Regions from separate parts of the Methyloterricola oryzae genome, predicted to be linked through region 2. Evidence: riboswitches for the same ligand, from Rfam matches in the RefSeq annotation. Region 2 holds a riboswitch; the other holds the start of a gene.
The links. A riboswitch is a leader RNA that binds a small molecule or an ion and turns the genes downstream of it on or off. The one in region 2 is predicted to bind cyclic di-GMP.

Region 1: linked by a shared signal. The riboswitch ahead of EK23_RS21505 (VPLPA-CTERM sorting domain-containing protein) and the one ahead of EK23_RS23980 (hypothetical protein) in region 2 are both predicted to bind cyclic di-GMP.

What each region holds. Positions count from the first base shown of each region.
Region 1 covers NZ_JYNS01000002.1:285,657-297,166, forward strand. The annotation lists gene mpl (UDP-N-acetylmuramate:L-alanyl-gamma-D-glutamyl-meso-diaminopimelate ligase) at 1-1,098, shown strand, start outside; gene EK23_RS05035 (hypothetical protein) at 1,184-5,275, shown strand; gene EK23_RS05040 (SDR family oxidoreductase) at 5,289-6,116, opposite strand; gene EK23_RS05045 (hypothetical protein) at 6,484-6,840, shown strand; gene EK23_RS05050 (class I SAM-dependent methyltransferase) at 6,856-7,509, shown strand; gene EK23_RS21505 (VPLPA-CTERM sorting domain-containing protein) at 7,657-8,577, opposite strand; cyclic di-GMP riboswitch class I at 8,690-8,768, opposite strand; gene EK23_RS05065 (low molecular weight protein-tyrosine-phosphatase) at 9,214-9,702, shown strand; gene EK23_RS05070 (phenylacetate--CoA ligase family protein) at 9,759-11,135, shown strand; gene EK23_RS05075 (transglycosylase SLT domain-containing protein) at 11,156-11,510, opposite strand, start outside.
Region 2 covers NZ_JYNS01000013.1:105,670-117,179, reverse strand. The annotation lists gene EK23_RS16145 (hypothetical protein) at 1-1,114, shown strand, start outside; gene EK23_RS16140 (cytochrome c peroxidase) at 1,517-3,871, shown strand; gene corA (copper(I)-binding protein CorA) at 4,067-6,499, shown strand; gene EK23_RS21955 (PKD domain-containing protein) at 6,582-8,738, shown strand; cyclic di-GMP riboswitch class I at 8,803-8,881, shown strand; gene EK23_RS23980 (hypothetical protein) at 8,966-11,008, shown strand.

The DNA of each region.
Region 1 (11,510 bases), on a different contig from region 2:
GGCGCGCGCTGGCTCTACGAGGCAGTCCTGAAGGACCGGTGGGTCCTGGCGGTGGCGGGCACCCACGGCAAGACCACGACGGCCAGCATGCTGGCGTGGATACTCGACCAGGCAGGCTTGCGGCCGGGCTACCTGATTGGCGGCATTCCCATCAATTTCAGCGTGTCGGCGCGCTTGGGACGCTCGCCGTATTTCGTCATCGAGGCGGACGAATACGACACCGCCTTCTTCGACAAGCGCTCCAAGTTTCTTCACTACCGTCCGCGCACAGTCATCCTCAACAATCTGGAGTACGACCACGCGGACATCTTTCCCGACCTGCTGTCCATCCAGCGCCAGTTTCACCACCTGGTGCGCATGATTCCGGGCAACGGCTTGATCATCGCGCCGGCGGATGACGAGAACCTCGCCGAGACCCTGCGCATGGGTTGCTGGACCAAGGTGGAGCGCACTGCGCTGGCGGAACAGGGGCAGGGGGAATGGCAGGCGCGCCTGATCAAGCCGGATGGCAGCGAATTCCAGGTGCTGCACGAGGGCAGCGCCTGTGGCACCGTGGCCTGGGGACTCACCGGCCAGCACAATGTGCGCAACGCCCTGGCGGCCATTGCGGCGGCAAGCCACGCGGGCGTGGAGGCGGCACAAGCCCTGGCTGCACTGGGTAGTTTCCGCAATGTGAAACGCCGCCTGGAAGTGCGGGCCTGCGTCAATGGCATCACCCTCTACGACGATTTCGCCCATCATCCGACGGCGATCGCCACCACACTGGGCGGCCTGCGCGCCAAGGTGGAGAAGCAGCGCATCATCGCGGTGCTGGAACCGCGCTCGAACACCATGCGCATGGGCGTGCACGCGGAGGCCCTGCCTGCCTCGCTGCATGCCGCCGACCAGGCCATCATCTACCAGTCGCCCGACCTGGGCTGGGACGCGGAGGCTGCGGTGGATGGTTACGCGAACGTGGGCATCATGCGTTCCCTGGACGAGATCGTGCAGTGGCTGACCGGGGAATGCCGGCCCGGCGATCATCTGATCTTCATGAGCAACGGCAGTTTCGGCGGCATCCACCGCAAGGTGGAGGACGCCCTCAAGGCGCAAGCCTGAGCCAAGGCGCCGGCCGTCCGGCGGGCGCCATTCCAGACGACAGCGGCGCACGCGTGCGGTGCGCCAGTGCAAGGGAGTAGGGGTGATGATGCGACGTCTGTTCACCGGTTTTTGGTTTTTGCTGCTGACCTGCGGGTTCGTCGGTGCCGAACCGCTGGATCCCGCGAAATTGCCGGCGGAGTTGCGGCCCTGGGTCGACTGGGTGTTGCGCGGCAGCGAGAACCGCATCTGCCCCTTCCTGTACAACACAGCCGAGGAACGCATCTGCGCCTGGCCGGCGCGGCTGGAGCTTGCCCTCGACGAGCGCCGCGGCGAGTTCCGCATGCAGTGGTCTGTGCAGGCGGAAAGCTGGGTGTCCTTGCCCGGCGATGCGGTGCTCTGGCCGCAAGAGGTGCGGGTGGACGGCAGGCCGGGCCGCGTCATGGCCCGCGCGGGAGCCCCGGCCATTCTGCTGGCGCCGGGCAATCACATCATCAGCGGCCAGTTGCCTTGGGACCGGATTCCGGAAAGCCTGCCGGTGCCGCGCAGCAGCGGTCTGATCGCCTTGTCGATCCAGGGTCGTGCCGTCGCTACGCCCACCTTCAACGAGCAGGGACAGCTGTGGCTGGAGGGTGCCGGCGCCCGCAGCGGACAGGGTACGGACGTGGTCGATCGATTGGAGGTGCAGGTATTCCGGCAGTTGCTCGACGACATTCCTTTCCAGCTGGTGACACATCTCGACCTGGATGTGTCCGGCGAATCCCGGGAAGTGCTGCTCAGCGGCGCCTTGCCGGCGAACTTCGTCGGCATGTCCCTGCGCAGCGCACTGCCGACGCGCTTGGAGAACGATGGGCGACTGAGGCTGCAGTTGCGCCCCGGGCGCTGGGAGGTCGAACTGACCGCCCGGCATGCCGGCCCCGTGGATGCATTGGCCTTACCCCAGTCCAGCGCGCCGTGGCCGCCTGAAGAGATTTGGTCGTTTCAGGCCCGGCCGCAGCTGCGCGTGGTCGAACTGGAGGGGGTGACGTCCCTGGACCCGAACCAGACCAACCTGCCCGAGGCGTGGAGGATCTTGCCAGCGTATCGGGTCGCGGCCGGGGATACCGTGAACTTCCGCCTGATTCAGCGCGGCGACCCGGAGCCCGAGCCGGATGCGTTGAATCTGCAGCGCAGTCTCTGGCTGGATTTCGATGGCCGCGGTTTCACCGTGAGTGACGAGATCAATGGCCGCATGACGCGGGACTGGCGGCTCAGCGTATTGGGCGGCCTGCAACTGGGACGGGTGGCCATCGACGGTACCCCTCAACTCATCACCCGCCTCAGTGAAAAGGGTCCACCCGGCGTGGAGGTCCGCCGCGGCAACCTGCGCCTTGCCGCCGACAGCCGCATGCAAGGGGACGTGTGGCGCTTTCCGGCCACGGGATGGGACAAGGATTTCAGCTCCGTGGCTGCGCAATTGCATCTGCCGCCGGGCTGGCGGCTGTTCACCGCCACTGGCGTCGACAATGTACCGGACGCTTGGGTGAACCGCTGGACCTTGCTGGACCTGTTCCTCGTCCTGATCGCTTCCCTGGCGGTCGCGCGCCTGTGGAACGGGTGGCTGGGGCTGTTGGCACTCGCCACCCTGACCCTGTTGTGGCACGAGCCGGAGGCGCCGAGACTTGTCTGGCTCAATCTGCTGGCGGCCATCGCCTTGCTGCGGGTCCTGCCGGAAGGCAAGCTGGCGGCGTTTTGTAAAGGCTATGCCGTGCTGGCCTTGCTCGGGCTGGTGTTCATCAGCCTGCCTTTCATGACCGAGCAGATTCGCACCGCCCTCTATCCCCAACTGGAACTGCCCTGGACAAGCGTGACGGCCCCGCAAGCCGAACCGGCCGATGCGGCCGGCGGCGCCAGTCTGGAAGAAGCGGCGGATGCGGTGGCGCCGGTCATGGCGCCAGCTCCCCCGCCACTGGCGCGCAAGCGCGGCCTGCTGTCGGAGTACGGCTCCGATTACGCCTCGGAACGTTTCAACGAGATCGATCCGTCGGCGGTGACACAGACAGGTCCCGGCCTGCCGCAATGGCGCTGGAAGACCGTGTCCTTGAGCTGGAACGGGCCAGTGACGCAGGAGCAAGAGGTGGGGCTTTGGCTGATTTCGCCGGCGCTGGAACTGCTCCTCAAGTTCCTGCGGGTCGCCGCGTTGTCGGGACTTGCTTTGCTTCTGCTGACCGAGGTGCTGCCTGGATTCCCGGCCCAGAGGTTCCGTGTGACACGCCCCGGCGCCAGGCTCAGCCTCTTCCTTGGGGCTGCGCTGCTGGCAGGCGGGCATACGCCGCCCGCGCGGGCGGATTTCCCGCCGCAGGCCCTGCTGGACGAGTTGAAGGCGAATTTGACGCAAGCGCCCGATTGTCTGCCGGACTGCGCCCAGATTCCGCTGTTGAAGCTCCGGGCGGATGGCGAAAGCCTGCAGCAGGAGTTGGAGGTCCATGCGCAGCAGGGCGTGGCGGTGCCGCTACCGGCGCAGGAGGGCCAGTGGCTTCCTGCTCGGATCAACGTTGATGGCGCCCCCGCCGAGGGTGTGCGGCGCACCGCCGAGGGTGGGTTGTGGCTGTATCTTGCGCCGGGCCGCCACCTGGTGGCCCTGTCGGGCGAACTGCCAGCTCGCGAGCAGGTACAAATCCCGCTGCCGCTACGGCCGCACCGCGTCGAGCTGGGGATGAATGGCTGGACCGTCTCGGGCCTGGGCCCACACGGCGTTCCCGAAGCCCAATTGCAGCTTTCCAGGGTCCGCAAGACGGCGGGGACGCCAGCCGCTGCCTTGGAGCCTTTGCCGCTGCCGGCCTTCCTGGAGGTTCAGCGCACCCTGCGCATCGGCCTGGACTGGCGCGTCACCACGCGCGTGCAGCGCTTGACGCCCGCCGATGCACCGGCGGTGGCCGCAATCCCCTTGTTGGAGGGCGAGTCAGTCCTTAGCCAAGGCTTGCAGGTCCGCAATGGCGTGATTGCTGTCAGCCTGGTTCCGGGCCAGCAGGAATTGCAATGGGAGTCCATGCTGGAAAAGCGGCCGCAGATCATCCTGCGTGCACCCGAGACCACGCAATGGACCGAGGTCTGGAAGCTGGATCTCAGCCCCATCTGGCATGTGCAGAGCGAAGGCATTGCGGTCGTTCATCAGCTTGATAACGCGGGCAACTGGTTGCCGGAATGGCGGCCCTGGCCGGGTGAGTCGATCAGCCTGAACGTGAGCCGCCCGGAAGCTGTGGCCGGAAAGAGCCTGACCATCGAGAGCAGCCGATTGCAGCTCAGTCCCGGTAAACGCGCCAGCGATAGCAGCCTCAGCCTCGATCTGCGTAGTTCCCAGGGCGGCCAGCACGTGATCCGGCTGCCAGAGGGAGCCCTGTTGCAGTCTGTCACGCTTGATGGGCAGCCGCGTCCGATCAGGCTGCAGGACGGGTCAGTCACCCTGCCCATCCATCCGGGCCGGCAGAGCGCGGCATTAGTCTGGCGAGAAGAAGTCGGATTGGGAGAGCGCTTTACGGTGGCCGCAGTGAATCTGGGGCTACCCAGCGTCAACAGTTTCATCACGGTGCATCTGCCCCAGGATCGCTGGATGCTGTTGGCCGGAGGGCCGCGCCTGGGGCCCGCGGTGCTGTTCTGGGGCGTGCTGCTGGTCATCGGCATGGTGGCCCTGGGCTTGGGCCGGATAAGCGTGACCCCGCTCAAGTCCTGGCAGTGGGCCCTGCTCCTGTTGGGCCTGAGCCAGGTGCCCTTGCCGGGGACCGCGTGCGTGATCGCCTGGCTGGTGCTGCTGGGCTGGCGGGGACGAACGGCGGCGGCGCTGGACGACTCGCGCTTCAACGTGCTGCAACTGCTCCTGGGGCTGCTGACCCTGGTGGCGTTGCTGTTCCTGTTCTACGCCGTGCAGCAGGGGCTGCTCGGCCTGCCGGACATGCAGGTGGCGGGCAACAACTCCGACGCCTACACCCTCAATTGGTATCAGGATCAGAGCGAGGCCAGCTTGCCGCAGCCCTGGGTGTTGACGGCGCCGCTGTGGGTCTATCGGGTGCTCATGTTGCTATGGGCCTTGTGGCTGGCGTATTCCCTGCTCAACTGGCTGCGCTGGGGATGGGCCTGTTTCACCGCGGGCGGTTTGTGGCGCGCGCGTCCGGAAAAGGCGGCGCCACCTCCGCCGGAACCCGGTTGGTCAGAGACAGAATGAACGCTGGCCGCTTTCAGGTTCTGCTCAAAATCGCGTCGAGCGCCCGCTGCGGCAGCACATGGCGCAGGAAAGCAAACAGGTAGGTGGGGAAGGTCACGTAGTAGCGCGCGCGGGGGCGCTTGGCCTCCAGTGCATTGATGAGCTTGGCGACGACGGCTTCGGGGCCCAGGGTAAAGGGCACCGCGGCTCCTTCCGTCTGCAGCCGTTGTTCCATGGCGCGGTAGGTTTCCCGGTGCACGCTTGCCTCCACGTCGATGTGCTGCCGGTACATGCGCAAGGCGTTGTCCCGAAATCGGGTGAGGATGGGGCCCGGTTCGATCAGGCTGATATGCACGCCACTGCCGGCCAGTTCCAGGCGCAAGGTGTCGGTCAGGCCTTCGAGCGCATATTTGCTGGCATTGTAGGCGCCGCGGTATTTCATGGCGACGAAGCCCAGCACGGAGCTGTTCTGCACGATGCGGCCCTCGCCCTGACGGCGCATGACAGCAATTACCCTGGCAGTGAGTTCGTGGGTGCCGAACACATTGGTTTCGAATTGGGCGCGCAGGGACTCGCGCGAGAGGTCTTCGACGGCGCCAGGTTGGCCGTAGGCGCCGTTGTTGAACAAGGCGTAGAGCTTGCCGTCGCTGGCTGCCAGCACGGCCTCCAGGGCCGCTTCGATGGAGGCGGAGTCGTTCAGGTCCAACTGAATCGCCTCGAAGCCCGCGTCGCGCAGAGCTTGCACATCCTCTGTCCGCCGCGCCGTGGCGAAGACCCGGTAACCGCGGGCCTTCAGCATTTCCGCAGCGCAGCGCCCGATGCCCGACGAGCAGCCCGTGATGAGCACTGTCCTGGGTTCCAAGTGAAAGCCTCCTAATCGTGATTTGGCCGCAAGAATACCGGGCGCCGCCGGCCGAGCCAAGCAGGCCGACTTGAACTCTCCGGAACATCGGCCTTGAGACCGACGGTTTGTCTGTTCCTGATGATGAGTAGTCCCCGCTCACAAGGGGGATTTTATGCTGCTCGAACGTCTTATCCTGGGAGGAGGCCGTAAAGTGCCTCCATGACTATTGATCAGGCCCAAATGTACCCTCCAGGTATTTTGGGCCGACGCCGATGTCGGTAAGCGCCCGACCTTGGCTGACACGGCCTGTGGCCGCGCCGGGGCATCCGGGCCCCGCGTTAACCCGGCCACTAAGGGCCGGGTTAGCAACAGCGAGGAGTTCAGCATGATCAAGACCATGATTGTTTATCTTGTGCCCTTGTTTGGAATTATGCCGCTGCCCTGGTCGGTAGACGCCGGAATCCTGTCGGGCGGTCATTGGAGCGCCGCGGCCTGCGACCAGGAGCCAGTCCCGTCCGCCATCGAATCGAGCGGCGCTGAGGCTTGTAACGCCAGTCTCAAGCGGGTGCGGAAATTCGAGCAAAGGGCCCAGGCCTACATCACCTGCGTGGTGCAGGAGGCCAATGGAGACTACGAGGCCAGCGCGAAGGCGGCCAATGCGCAGCCGGCCCGATTCGAGGCGGCCTTGAGTGAGATCCAGGGCCCGGCCACGGCGATCAATGCCAGGCTCGACCGGCCATAGTGAGGAGACCGGGCCGTGAGCGGAGCGTTCAGCCAGTTGCCCTGTCCGCTCTGTTCGACTAGCGCGCCGGCATTCTTCCAGCAACGCGACCGCGTCTTTCATGAGTGTCCCGAGTGCCGTCTGATCTTCGCGGACCCGGCCAGCCATGTATCGCTCGAGCGGGAGAAGACGGAATACGATCTGCATCGGAATCATCCCGAGGATGCAGGCTACCGGCGATTCCTGTCACGGCTGGCTGAGCCTTTGATCGATCGCTTGAAGCCTGGCATGGAAGGCCTCGATTATGGCTGTGGTCCGGGCCCGGTCTTGGGACTGATGCTGCAGGAGGCGAGGATGCGTGTGGCCGCCTACGATCCGATCTATGCGCCTGATTCAAGCCATTTGTCGCGGCAGTACGACTTTTTGACCTGCACGGAAGTGGTGGAGCATTTTCGCGAACCGGCGGCCGAATGGGCAAAGATGTTGGCGCTGGTCCGGCCGGGCGGTTGGCTGGGCATCATGACGCAACCGGTGATCAGCCGCGAGCGCTTCGTCAACTGGCAATACAAGAACGATCCCACCCATGTGAGCTTCCACGCGGAGGCGAGCTTCGACTGGATCGCCCGGCAGTATGGGCTGTTGCTGGAGCGGCCGGCGCGGGATGTGTTTCTGCTGCGGAAGCGTCAGTAACCATAGGGTTCCTCGCCCTGAGCGCAGCGTGCCGGGTAGAGCTTACCGGGACCTGACCCCGCGGTTGGTCTGAGCGGGGCGGGAGAAAGAAAAACCCGCCGACCTGAAGGTGGCGGGTTCCAAAGGACGAGGCCTGCTGTTGGGGAATCAGGCCGTCACGCCGGCCTTTTCCTTGCGGCGGCCGACGATGCCCATGCCGGCCAGGGCGCTGCCGAACAGCCAGACAGCGGCGGGCACCGGCACGGCCGAGGTGGTGATGCCTAGCTTGTAGTTGTCCACCCCGGTATTCCATTTGGAGAAGTCGACGCCGCCCAAATAGATGGAGTAGATTTTGCCGGCTTCAGCCAGGAATACGAAGTCGTTGACGGCGTCAACGTTATCCGAATATTTCAGGTTGGTGAGGCCCGTTGTGCCGAACGGGTTATCCTGGTTATACGGACGTCCCGCTGCGGGATTATTCCAGGCGCCATGGTGGCTGTAGTTGCCGGTATTGGTGTCCATACCCTCGAAAACGGTGATTCCGAACCGGCTGAAGGTGGGGCTCTGGGCGCCCAAGGTTGACGGGTTCAGGTGGACGAACTGGGTCACATTGGACTGCAGCAGACCGATATCGGTCTGGTGTTTCCAACCGGTTGGGGTCACGTTGTCACGCCATGCACCGCCGCCGGTGTCGATCTCGGCGGCAGTGGTGTAGTAAGGCGAGGAGTTGTACTTGGTGGAATCGGCAGCCGAAATTTCCGCGGAGTCGCCTGCACTTCCAAGTGAAACTGCCCAGTTCAGGTGCGATGATCCGCCGTACCCGAACGGAAGAGCGCCGCCTGTCGTACCGAGCCAAGGAAGGACTGTGCCTTTGTTGCCCTGGCTCTCTGGACCGGTCGCGATAGTGTCCACATCTGCTCCGTCATAAACTCGGGTCCAGCCATCAGTGGCGGTCGTCGCGGCTGTGGTGAAAGTGTTGTACATGGTGGTGGAGGCCGCCGAAGCATCGGAGATGGCCGCGACGGATAACGCGGAGCCGGCGAGAGCCATGCTGATGGCCTTGGCCAGTTTAGTTCTATTTTTGTTCATGTATAGTTACCTTGTCACTGTGCTATGAGTGGTTGGTTTTTTTCATAGGCAGTGATGTCCGCGGCGCCCCGCTCCCGCTAAGGTGTGGTGTCGCGGTCCTCCCCATCACATGGAAGGCAGCCCGGCTGGCTTGGTGCCCAAGTCCCGTGGCTTTCCGGCCCCGCCTCGCGGCGAGTGTGGCATTGGCATCCTGCCTGCTGACGGTCCAACTTCCATCCATGGCTATAAGCCTTTATGTCCTTGTGCTTTCCCGAAGCGCAGCGTCGTGACGCCTAATGTCATAAGTGAGGAACTGAGAGCAACAGCTTACGACATGGTGCTACATAAGCATGTGCTATGCCATATTCAGCTACTGGTTTAACAATGGCTTATGAGTCTATTACTGGACGAAAGTGTGGGAAATCACTTAGTCTGTGGGATCTGGCTCAGAATGCTGGCGCCCTGAGGGTTGTTGCCGCGTTGTATTTCCGGTGCGCGCGATAAGGGAGTGACTTAGTTATAGAATGAACCGCAAGCAGGGCCTTTCTGCGACTTTGGAAGGGTGTCAAGCGTCTGGCTTGACGGCACGATTCCTGGGACGATCTAATTGCTTTCTCCCAATCGCACCATTTCTACTGATCTCATTCGGATCTCTTTATGGAGCAAATCAAGGTACTGTTCGTATGCATGGGCAATATCTGCCGCTCGCCCACGGCGGAAGGCGTTTTCCGCAAGCTGGTCGAAGATGAAGGTGTTGCCGATTTTTTTCATATCGATTCCGCAGGCACTCACGCTTACCACGTTAACAACCCACCGGACCACCGCGCCCAGAAAGCAGCTCTGGCGCGGGGAATCGACATCAGTCCTCTGCGTGCGCGCCAGGTCGCTGTGGGGGATTTTTCAAGGTTTCATCACATCCTGGTGATGGATCAGGAAAACTATGACGCACTTCGATTCATGTGTCCCAAGCCGCACACGCATAAGTTGCAGTTTTTCCTGGATTACGCGCCGGCCCTGCAGACACGCGAGGTTCCCGATCCCTATTACGGTGGTCCCCAGGGCTTTGAGCGGGTGCTGGACATGATTGAACAGGCCTCGCGGGGCTTTCTCGATCGGGTCAGGCGGGAAGGCTTCGACACGAACTGACAAATTGCCACACGCGCGAGGGATGAAGCGTATGCCTTCGGAACGGGCCTGCTGAGGTGCAGTCCGCCCTCGCGCGCCACATCCTGTTGCCTTTGCACGAGCGCCTGCTCCGCCGGCCTACGCTTGCATTCCTTAGCCAGATGCGCGCAAGCCAATGGCTGTCGCGCAACGCAATCGAAGCACTGCAGGCCGATCGTCTCAGGTCACTGCTGCAGTCCGCCCTCCATCACAGTCCGTGGCATGCGGGCCGCATCCAGGCGTCCGGAATCGATCTGGAAGCGCGGAATTTGCTCGCGGAGTTACGGCGCCTGCCGACGATGGACAAGGCCGAGGCGGCGGCCCACCGCGACGCCATGGTGTGGCACCAGGCTCCGGGCGGCGCAATTCCCTACAGCACTGGCGGCTCAAGCGGAACGCCATTGCGCTTCTATTTTGGCAAGCGGCGGCAGGCGGCGGACATGGCAAGCCGCTTCCGCGCACGTGAATGGTGGGGTCACCGCTTTGGCGAGCCGGAGTTGCTCTTGTGGGGAGCACCCATCGAACTGAGCCGCAGCGACGCGGTACGCGCGTTGCGTGACCGCAGTTTGAATCAATTGATGCTCAACGCATTCGCCATGAATGCGGCTAGCATGGACGGCTATCTGGATGCCATCGAGGCCTGGCGTCCCTCCTGCATCTACGGTTACGCCAGCAGCTTGAGCCTGTTGGCGGCCCATGTGCGCAGCCGTCGGAGAATCCTGCGCCTGCCATCGCTCAAGGTGGTCTACACGACGGGCGAAACGCTGTACCCGCACCAGCGGCAGTTGATCCGCGAGATCTTTGCCGCGCCGGTTGCCAACGAATATGGCTGCCGCGATGGGGGGCTCATCGCCATGGAGTCACCGGACGGACAGATGCTGCTCAGCAGTGAGTCGGTGATTCTGGAGATTCTGGACGCGGAGGGTCGCGAGGTGGCGGTCGGTGAGGACGGTGAGGCAGTCATCACCAATCTCTACTCGGATGTGCAGCCCTTCATCCGTTATCGCACGGGTGATCTGGTGCGCCGATCGGATGCCGGCTGTGCCAGCGGGCGTGGCCTGCATGTGCTCGGCGATGTCATGGGGCGTCGTACGGATTTCGTGGTTCGGCCGGATGGTTCATTGTTGCACGGCCTGGCACTCATCTATGTCTTGCGCGAAACCCTGGGCGTTGCCGAGTTCAAGATCATTCAGCACGCGCTGGAAGATTTCGAGGTATTGGTCCGGCCCGGCGAAGGATGGGATGCGGCCAGTCGGGTGGCGATTACCCAGGGAATTCAGGCTCGGGTGGGCGAGGCTGCGCGGGTTCGTGTCGTGTCTGTGGAGTCCATTGAGCCGGAGGCTTCCGGCAAGCATCGCTACGTGGTCAGCCATGTGGCGATGCCCCGGCAGTTTGAAATACTCTCTGCGGACTGAGTCCGGCCGGGCGGAGCGGTTCAGTCGCCCTCGGACACGGTAAGATCCATACCCGGTCGGAACTGTTTGACGACGCCTGCGCCGTTCCATTTCCTCAGATCGGCCAGGGTGACATTGAACTTCTTGGAGATAGCGGACAGGGAATCGCCCCGCTTGACTTTGTAGCGTAGCGACGGCGCTTCCTTCGCGGCCAGACTTGCCTTGGCAGTTTTGCGTGAGGGCACTTCCTTGCCGATTACCAACTGCTGCCCCCACTTGACGGGGGTCTTGGCGGACATGTGATTCATCTCGCGCAATTCGTCCACGCCAACGCCGTTCTTGCGCGCAATGGAGAACAGGGTATCGCCTTTCTGCACCGTGTAGTTCACATTCCTG
Region 2 (11,510 bases):
GATACCCCACCCCAATGGCTCACTGCGCGATTTTGCCATCGGGGCCGTCAAGCAGCATATGCCCAAGACCCTTAACCGGGTGGAAGGGGCCGACTTCCGCTTGCCCACCGACGAGGAACTGGTGGCCATGGAGGCCTACATGCTGTCCCTGGGCCGCAGCAAGGACTACGAACTGGCCAAGCTGGAGTTCAAATCGCCGGTGGTACAGCGTGGCATGAAGCTGTTCGACACCAAGGAAAACTTCTGCCGAGACGCCAACGGCAATAAGCTCAACCAGAGCGGAGGCGCCTGTCCAGGCGGGACTACCCTGGTGCTGGGGGAAACCGCCAACTGCAACGGCTGCCACTCGAACGCCGGCGCACGCAGCTCCACCACCCACGCCAACCCGACCCGCAACACCGGCATCGAGAGCATGCGTGACCAGCTTGCCACCCTGGTGGATCCCAGTGCCCAGATCGACGGTGGCTTCGGCACGGACCCGCATGACCTCTGCGGACCATTCGAAAAAACCGACCCGCTGGGTGATCATCCCTGCTTCGGCGACAAGCGCTTCAACACGCCAACCCTAGTGGAAGCGGCGGACACCGGGCCTTACTTCCACAACCACAGCGTGAACAGCCTGGAAGAGGCGATTGCCTTCTACAACACGGACGCCTTCAATGACTCGCCGGGCGCCCTGACCTCATCCAGGAACAATCGCAAGGTGAAGCTGGATTCCTCGCAGGTGGTGGCGGTCGCCCTGTTCCTGCGCTCCCTCAACGCCATCGAGAACATTCGCCAATCCAACGAACTGGCTACGCAGGCCATGCAGTTGCGCGGCGCTGACGCCGAGGAGATCACACATCTGGCTGCCAAGGAGACCCAGGACGCGATCCAGGTGCTGAAGGGCGGCACCGTCCTGCCCTATCCGGACGCCGTTGCCAAACTGGAGGAAGCCCTCAAGCTGGAGAAGAAGGCCGAGAACGACTTCTCCGCCCTGCGGAACAGCCGGCTCAAGAAAGCCATCGAACTCAAGCGCCAGGCGCGTGACATGATGGTCAGCTGCAATCCCGGCACGCCCAGCGCCTCCACCACCCTGCCCGAGCAGGTATACACCTGCGATGAGCTGATCTGAGTTCCCGGCCCCGGCCCGCCGGGGCCGAACGCCGCAGGCCCGCGCGCTCCCATGCCAGGCATGGGAGCCTTTCTCCTTTCCAGCACTACCACGTAGCCTCCGAATACGGGCAACCCCGGCCAACTCGGATCCCCCTCACTCTTCAGCCCGCCTCGGACTTCACGCAAGCACCTCCCGGCTCCGCCTTATACGTCATCGCCTTACTGCGTTATTTCCCGCACTCTTTGTGATATGCCGCACTGCAGGCATCACTGCGAACTTTTCATATCACGTCAAACCCCTGCCAACTAAGGGTTTTCAATAGCTGGCACCGCAATTGCTTTATCAGTCGTCGCTAACGTGTCCGGCTTCGTGCAGGACGAAACGGCACCGTATCTCCTACAAGAATTCGAGAGGACCTGCATGAACCAGCTGAAGACAGGCAAGGCAAAGCTATTGGGCGCCCTGGCGGCCATGGTGACACCGCTTGCACTAAGCCTTGCCCCGGTGCACGAGGCAGGCGCCCATGGCGCCCTGAAGTTTCCGCCTTCCCTGCAGGACGTCAGGCCTGCGCCTGTCCCCGGAATCAACAAGATCATCAAGGACAAAAAGGCCGCACTCGTCCTTGGCAAGGCCTTGTTCTGGGACATGAACGTGGGCAGCGACGACATGTCCTGCGGTAGTTGCCATTTCCACGCCGGCGCCGACAACCGCACCAAGAACTCACTCAACCACGGCGGCAAGCGCGACGTCACCGACGCGGAGGGCAACGAACTTTATCCCTCGCTGGCCCCGGGCCACAAAGGCACCGCATCGGGCGGTGCGGGTGGCTCCAACTACGCGGTCAAGTCAGCGGATTTTCCCTTCGTCCAGTTCGCGAATCCCAAGAACAACGGGTCGGCGAAGACCGCTGAGAGCGATAACGTGATGTCGTCCTCAGGCACCTACGCCGGCGAATTCAAAGGTGTCAGCAAGACCGGGCCAAGCACGGATGACTGCGACCGCGCCGGCCACGACGGCATCTACCATGTCGGCGACCTGCGTGCCCGCCAGGTGGAGCCGCGCAACACCCCGACCGTCTTCAATTCAGTACTCAACTACCGCTTGTTCTGGGACGGCCGCGCCAACAACACCTTCAACGGCGTCAACGAATTCGGCCTGCGCGACAGCGAGGCCGGCGTCTGGGTGAACACTGGCGGCAAGGTCAAGAAGCAGAAGCTGGCCCTGAGCCACGCCCATGTCGCGTCACTCTCGGTGGGGCCACCCCTGAACAACCAGGAGATGTCCTGCAATAACCGGAAGTTCCCGGACGTCGGTCGCAAACTCCTCAGCCGCCGCGCCCTGGAACGCCAGGAAGTGCATGCGGAGGACAGCGTACTTGCCAACTACCGAGCTGGCGACGGCATCGGCCTGAAGCAGACCTATGCACAACTGGTGAAGAAAGCCTTCAACGCCAAGTACTGGTCAGCCAAGGCCCCCAAGGGCGGCAAGGCGCCCTTCGGCAAGCCCGGGTACTCCGACGAGGCCTACACCCAGATGGAGGCCAACTTCTCCCTGTTCTTTGGCTTGGCCATGCAGGAATACTTCAATACCCTCATCGCCGACCAGGCGCCCATCGATTCCAAGCGGGTGCAGCGCTGTTACGACGGCCACGACGTCACGCCCGCAGAGACCTGCGCCAATCCGGAAAACCTGGCCGAGATCCCGGAGGCCCTGACCCCCGCCCAGGTGCGCGGCATGCAGCACTTCATCAACGCGCACTGCGTGCTGTGTCACAGCGGCGCCCTTTTCAGTGCCGCGGCCAGCCCCGAGAACCTGACGGTCACCCGCAGCAAGAAAGGCAAAGTCAAACTTCAGGCACCGGATGCCGACTCGGTCAACACCGTGTTGCGCACCACCGATCTGACCGGCCGTCCGCGCCTTCAAGACGTGGGCTTCATGAACACCGGCGTGGCCCATTGGTCGTTCGATCAGGGCGTAGGCCGCCCAAGCGCCCTGCATCCGGAACTGAACCAGCCCCTGTCCTTCGCGCGGCAATACCTGTCCCAACTCATCGGCGACAGCGCGGGCGTGCTTGATCCTCTCAAGGTTAAGGCCTGCCAGTTGGGTGCCGCCTTCACCGGAGGCCGTTCCGACCCACTGGTGTTCCCCAGAGAGCAGTTGCAGGCAGACCCCGCAGGCAGCGCTGGCTGCGTCGTCACCGACTACAACACCGGACAGGTGACCGACAAGACGTCGCTGGCCTTCGTCCCCACCCAGGAAGCAGCCCAGGCGGAATGGAACAAGACCCTGAATGGGCAGCCCAGCCTGCTCAAGGTGGGCGTGTCCGCCGCCTTCAAGATCCCCTCCCTGCGTAACGTGGAGCTGACGGCGCCCTACTTCCACAACGGGTCGGCGCTGACCCTCCCCCAGGTGCTGGACTTCTATATCCGCACGGGCAATTACACCAACCCGGACCGCGCCGCGGGCGAAATGCCCACCCTGGCGGAAATCCTGGGCGAAGCCCCCAACGTCACCGAGGATCTGCTCGAGTTCCTCAAGAGCTTGACCGACGAGCGTGTGCGCAATGAAGCAGCGCCCTTCGATCATCCGGCGCTAAAAGTGCCCCACGGCCACAAGGGTGACGAGGCCATCGCTTTGGACGAAGACGGCGACGGCATGGCGGACGATGAAATCCTGAGCGTTCCCGCCATCGGCAGGAACGGCCGGACCGCTGAAGGCCTGGAGCCCATCAAGCCCCTGCAGCAGACCATCGAGGGCAGCGACGGAACCCTCTGATGTCCGGCGCTCACCCCACCACTAACCCTCCCCCGCCGTGGGAGGGAATAGGACTGGGAGCCGGCGCAACGCGAAGCCTAAGCAACTCTGCCCCTCCTAGGGAAAGCAGAGGGCGGAAGGCCCCAAATTTCACCCCGGATCAACGGACCTCAGGCCAGACCGGGTAGCAACAAGAGACCAGGCAGGAGCATATCCATGACCAAAAGATCCTCAAACACCATCCTTGCAGCCGCCATCATCGCGACGCTGCCCTCCCTGGCCGCTGCCCACGACGGCCCTCATGGCGGCGTTACCGCGGCAGGGCTGAATTATCAGGAAGTCTATCGAGAGCGGGTGAAAGGCGGCGCTGAAGTTGCCACCAATAACACCACCCTCGATGGCAACATGAAATTCGCCGCCTGCCCCGCCGGGGTTGCCTGCGGCATCAGCGAACTCAATGCCTCCACGCCCTGGTCGGTCTACGCCAACGGCGCACTGCTGGCTCAGGGAACCCTGGGCGACGACCCCAATGCCAAGTTCAGCCCCAAGAAGGGCAAGGCCAATATCAACCTGAGCGCCGGCAAGCTCAGGGTCACCTGGGACAAGAAATTCATCAAGTTCAACCTGAAGTGGAGCGGTGATGCCCTGCTGGCCAAGAGTTACATCGACACGGCCCAGGCCAAGCTAACCGTGCCGGGAGGCGCGCAGTTCGACGTCCAGGTGGGCGAGACGCGCGCCCTGTTCGACACCCCCGCCAAGGGCAGTGCCAAGGTGAAGAAGAAAGGCGCCATGCTGCTCTCCGAGATCGTACTGTCCGGCAAGGCCAAATCCGCCGGCGACCCCTCCGCCGTGGACCGCGACGGCGACGGCTACACCAACGACGTGGAAGCCTCGCTGGACGCCACCTGCGATTACGACGCCACCCGCAACACCGGCGTCGAAGAGAAGCGCCTGGATGGCATCGACTCCGACTGCGACGGGCGCGATTCGGACTTGCCAGAGGCCCTAGATACCTACCAGGGCAATACTACCGCCTTCTCCAGCCCCACCGTACCCTTCAACGAGGGACAAGGACCGCGCGACTACACCGGCTGGAACAAGACCTTCGAGTACCCGGCCGTGGGCAAGGTATCTTTCTACGACCCCACCACCGGCAATAGCTACAACGACTACACCGCGGTTCCTGCCTCGGACGGCCAGGGCATCTGGCGCGCCTGGACCCATACCGGCAAATGGGGCTATTTCTACGGCAAGGCCGGCGAAGTGATCAAGATCAAGGCGGAAAAAGGCTCGGCGGTCACGGCTCCCGGCAGCCACCCGGCCTTCATCGTCTTCTGGCGCCCCGAGGGAGCCCCCCTGAACTGGGAAGGCACCCAGGACATTGCCGTCGGAGGCAAGCTTGGAGCAGCAGTGGACATCGTGCCGGCTCACAATGTACCGCAGAAGGCCGACTGGACCATCACCGGCCTGCCGGAAAAAGCCGACCACGTCATGCCCGAAGGCATCGACACCACGCTCTATCCCTCGCCCAGTAATAGCTACACCCTGTACCACGTGGCTGCCGCCTGGGACAACGACCTCTACGTGCCCACCAACAAGTTCGTGATGCACCCCACCGCCCTTAACGACATCGCCGTCAGCGATGGCGTACCCGGCAAGGTGGAAAGGTTCATCACCCTGCCCAAGGACGGCTATTACCTGATGCAGATCACCAATGTGCTGGAGGCCGAGGACTGGGCCGTGTGTGAGTCTGGGGACACCCGTGATATCTGCAAGAACGCCAGTTCCTCCAGCACAACCCCCGGCGCAGGTCACGGCGGCGGCAGCAAGACCGGCCTGGGCGTAAAGAACGAGCTCAACCCGACCACGGCGGACCGAACCAGCGTTAACAACATCGATGTGACCATTTCTCCCGGTGCGGAGGCGAGCCTGGCCATCGATCCGGGGCCACAGGGCTTGGGCGGCAAGGGCATCCACTACCATTACATTCTCAATGGTTTCGCGGCCGGACAGTCAACGACTGTTTATGGCCACGACAACAAGTTTCCCGACGCCATGTCCCCTGGCAACTATATCTGGGGAGTGGGCGCCCTCAGCTGGTGCCAGGCGGGAGCCTGCGCCACCGGCAGCGGCGAGAGCCTGGGCTGGAACCACACCGGCGTTCACGTCGGCTTTGAACTGACGGAAGCCGCCAAAGTAAACATCGAGTTGTCCAACGCCACGCCGACGACCGCCAGCGCCTCCTGGGCGGCAGGGCCCATCCCCATGGGCAACGACCTTAAGCCGGGCTTCAGCCTCTACAGCGGCAAGGGCACCACCGGCATCAACGACTCCAACCACACCTTCCAGAACCAGGTGAACATCAGCTGGACCAACACCACCGCCATCGTCGACTGGAAGGATGCCGGCGACGCCAACACGGTGTCCGGCACTTACGACCTGCAGCCCGGCTTTTACACCCTCTACATCGGCGGCAACTACAAGAACGTCCTCAACAACGACACCACCCTGGCGGGCTCCACCGACCGCAGCCTGACGCGAGCGCCCAAGGACCCGGCCAATCCGGGACCCTGCGAAGGAACCCACCTGGCTGGCTGCGGCGGCACGGAAAAGGATTTCAAGCTGACCATTTCCGCATCTAAACCCTGAAGGTCGTGACAAGCAACACCCCGCGGCCCAACGCCGCGGGGCTGTCTGCGTCCAAGCCCAAGAAAACCCCATGTGCGCAATCATGAATACCGTAAGAACTCACCCAGTCGCCGGCCTGATCGCCCTGGCTGCAGCCACTCCGGCCTTGGCCACCAATCTGAACGACATCAACGCCCTTTCCGGTTACCACCACTTGTCCAATGTCAATGGTGTGGGCGCCACCGCTAACTCCATCGGCTTCAACAAGCAGCGCATTGGCCTGAACCCGGCGACGACCGGGACCAACGTCGGCAATGGCACGCAGTACCACCACATCTTCACCAACGTGGACAAGGCACCCGGCGGCACCACCGGCACCATCACCGCCTCGGAATACGCCATGATGGACCCCATGATGCCGGGCGCGCTCCACCTGGACCCGAATACCGGCGAAGCGACCGGCTTCCTGTACGACGCGAGTGCTTACGGCGTCGGGCAGCTCAGCTGGTGCCAGCAGGGCGAATGTGCGGGAGGCGCGGGCACAAGCACGGGGTGGAACCACACATCCAACCACATTCTGTTCTCGGTGTCGCAGGAGAGCAGCGTCACCATCACCCTGTCCAACGGGCCGGTGGTAACCGGAAAGCACGGCCCCAACGAGCCCAATGGTGTCCTCGGCGGGGATTTGAAGCCTGCTTTCACCATTTACACGGGTGTTTCGACGACGGGTGTGAATGACAGCAACCACACCTTCAACAACCAGCAGAATCCCTGGACCAATGTCACGTACCTGGACCACGACGCCAATGACGGCAATGCCAGCAGCATCACCTGGAACAGCGTCAGCGATGGCCCCGGCCCCCTCGTGCCCGGCTACTACAGCCTTTGGATCGGCGGCAACTACGCCAACGTCGCCAACGCCGACGGCAGCCATGGCAAGAACTACCGCCTGACCATCACCGCCTCGTCGCCGTCGGCGGCGCCGGTGGCAAATGCCGGTGCGGATCAGTCCGTGCGTCAGGGAGCGCAAGTCACCTTGGACGGCTCCGCCAGCTTCAATCCCGATGGCAAAGCCTTGTCCTACCAATGGACCCAGATCAGTGGTTCGCCTTCCGTCAGCCTGAGCAGCGCCACGGGGGTCAAGCCGACCTTCAACGCGCCTAACGTAAGCTCCAGCACGGTGCTTACCTTCCGGCTGGTGGTCAGGGACACCGCCGACAACCAGACCAGCGATCCCGCCGTCGTCAACATCACGGTGGGCCCAAACCAGGCGCCGGTGGCTGACGCCGGCAGCGCAGGCAATATCCGGGCAGGCGCCACCCGCACCCTCGACGGCAGCGGCAGCTACGATCCCGATGACGACAGTCTCACCTTCCTCTGGACCCAGGTTTCCGGTCCTTCCGTGACGCTCAGTGACGCGACGGCCGGCAAACCCAGCTTCGTCGCGCCCAGCGATGCACTTGGGCAGTCCCTGGTCTTCTCGCTCCGGGTTTCCGACGGCAGCCTGCAAAGCAGTAATTCCGCCACCGTCAGCACGACCGTAGTCGAAAACGCCGCGCCCGTGCTGGCCGCTTCGGCAAGCCCAGCGGTGACCGAGGGCAGCAACGTGACGCTGACCGTTGCAGGCAGCGATCCCGATGGCGATGTCCTCAGCTATCAGTGGCAGCAAACTAGCGGCACGCCGGTCGACCTGAGGGGCGCCGACAGCGCTTCGGCCAGCTTTACCGCCCCTCACGTCGGTCCCGGCGGCGAGTCGCTGGCGTTCACCGTCACGGTGACTGACAACTATGCGCCCAACCCCGCCACTACAAAAGCCGACGCGTCCATCACCGTCACCGACGATGCTTCTCGGCTTGACTGTTCGCAGGCTGCCCCCAGCCGCACGTCTCTTTGGCCACCCAAGAAGGGCCTGGTCAAGGTGGATGTAACAGGGGTGACGGGACCTGATCCCTATGCCCTGACCATCACCGGGATTAACCAGGACGAACCGGTCAAGGACAAGGTGGCGAAAGACAAGACCGGACCCGACGCGAAGATACTAAAGCAGCGCAAGACCAAGAAGAACGCCTTCCCGCAGGACAAAGCCCTTGTGCGGGCAGAGCGCCAGAACGAAGGCGATGGACGCGTCTATGCGATCGCGTTCTCGGCCAACGATGGAAGCCAGACCTGCACAGGTTCGGTCGCCGTCGGGGTTCCCATCACAGCAAGCGGCACCGCGACCGCGGGCGCGTCGAGTTACAACTCCACGAAGAAGAAATAGCGGCCTGATTGGCGCCGGTAACCGGGCAACCTTGCTGCGGAAGCCGGCGCCACTTTGATTTCAAGCCCCGATTTGCCACACCCGCCGCGAGGCGGGGCCGGAAAGCTACGGTCTTGGCTTGCACAAGATGGCGGGCTGCCTCCCCTGAAAGGCGGGAGTGAGGAAGCATCCGATTCCTCAGCCATTCACCCTGACGTCATAACCATCTCAACTTTAAGGAAGTAAACATGGCCAACCATAAGCTACTTCTGGGTTTCGGCGCCTTGTCGGTGACTGCGGTCATTGATGCTTCGGCGACGACTCTCAACGACATCGACGCCATTACCGGTTACCAGCACCTATCCAATGTTAACGGTATCGGCGCGACGGAAAATGCCATAAATTTCAACAAACAGCGCGTCGGACTGAACCCGGCGACGACCGGTACCAACGTGGGCAATGGCGTCCAGTACCACCATATCTTCAAGAATGTGGACAAGGCACCCGGCGGCACCACCGGCACCATCACCGCCTCCGACTACCCCATGATGGACGCCATGATGCCCGGCGCGCTCCATCTCGACCCGAATACCGGCGAAGCGACCGGGTTTTCTTACGACCAATCGTCGTACGGCGTTGGCCAGCTCAGTTGGTGCCAGGCCGGCACCTGCGCCGGTGGCAGCGGAACCAGTATCGGCTGGAATCACACGGCCAATCACATCCTGTTCTCGGTTTCGCAGGCCAGCAATGTCACCATTACCTTGGCCAATGGCCCCGCGGTGACCGGCAAACATGGCCCGAACGAATCCACGGGCTTACTGGGCGGTGACCTGAAGCCCGCCTTCACCCTCTACAGCGGCGCCTCCACGACTGGGGTGAATGACGGTAACCATACCTTCAACAACACGCAGAATCCCTGGACCAACGTCACCTACCTGGACCACGAACCCAATACGGCCAACGCAGCCAGCATTACGTGGAACAGCGTCAACAATGGGCCTGGAGTCCTCGCGCCCGGTTACTACAGTTTGTGGATTGGCGGTAACTATTCGAATGTCGCCAATTCCGACGGCTCTCATGGCAAGAACTATCGCCTGAGCATCAGCGCGGCGCCGCCCCCAACCCCCACCCCGGCCCCCGCAACGCCAACACCTGCGCCGGCCACGCCTACTCCGGCACCGACGCCTGCGCCAGCCACACCCACCCCGGCGCCCGCAACACCGACGCCTGCGCCGGCCACGCCCACTCCGACACCAGCAACGCCGACGCCTGCGCCAGCCACGCCTACCCCGGCCCCATCGGCAACTCCGGCTCCGAGCACAAGCCCGAGCCCATCGCCTTCGGCCTCGCCAAGCCCGTCACCGTCCGCTTCTCCGGCACCGTCAGCAAGCCCGAGTCCGTCGCCTTCGGCTTCGCCCACGCCCGAACCTTCGGCATCACCAACCCCGACTCCGGGTCCCACCGATTCACCCACCTTGGAAGTTACGGGCAGCGGCGATGGCGATTCCAATGTTGGCGAGTCAATCAGCCTGCTGGTCAAGAGCACGGACCCGCAAGGTCAGACCGTCGATGTCAGCGCCACCCTGGACAACGAAGCGGTAGCCGAATTGGCCGGCGATCTGACCGATACCGTGAGCAGCGCCTTGTCTGACTCGGGTGAGGAGAGTTCGCTAAACACGCTGCTGGCCACTGCTGCCGCGACGACGCCAAGCCTTTCGACATCAGGGGACAGCAGCCAGTGCAAGATCGGCCATGCGGTACCGGTGCTGGTGATCGACGCCCAGGGCAATGCCCTGTTCAAATGGACGCCGACCGCAGACGATGCGGGTCCGCACACCCTGGTATTCAAAGCAACCGACACGGACGGCTTTAGCACCGAGGAAACGGTCACCCTCAACGTCAAGGCACTGCCGCAGGAGAACCGCGCTCCGCAGTTTGACTGGACCGCTGGCTGGTACGCTGCGAATCCTGGCAAGCAGTTGAAGATCCGCCTGCAGGCTCAGGACCCGGATGGCGACAAGGTGCGCTTCTTCATCAACAAAGGACCCGAAGGTGCCCAGATCAAAAACACCTTCTTCAACAAGAAGACCGGAAAGTGGGAAGCCACCTGGGTCTACACGCCGGACCGCGCTGAAGCAGGCAACACCTACAAGGTGTACTTCACCGCCACCGACGACAAGCCGGGCGAGTCCAAGCAGACCACCCGCTGGACCTTCGTACACGTCAACGAGCCCAAGCGCGAGCGCGACGATGACCACCACCACGACAAGGGCAAAAAAGACAAGGACTAATCCCTTCCCACCTGCGTTAACTTCGTGACTCTGAACAACCCGGGACCGGCGACGGTTCCGGGATTTTTTTGCCCATTTCCGGGGGCCCCAGGCTCCGCGTGGGAGCCCATCCCCGTACGCTCTGCATCAACCCCAGGCGCAGAGCGCCAAAGCAGCGTTCCCACGCAGAGCATGGGAACGAGAGAATGCGAAACGCCAAGCCACTTTTCCCATTCAGAGCGCGGCCACGAGAACCAACCCTGCCCTGGCTCCCATGCTCCGCGTCGGAGCCCATCCCCGGACGCTCCGCGTCCACCCCCGGCGCAGAGCGCCAAAGCAGCGTTCCCACGCAGAGCGTGGGAACGAGAGAACACGCTTTCCTTTGGCGGTGGATACCGCCTGAAAGAACCCCACAGAATCAACGCCCACCAAGCAAGCGCTCAGCTCGTATGGCATAAGCCGAGTCACCTGGGTCATTTCCCGCACTTTATCCGCGTAAAAGCAATTTAATTCACTATATATC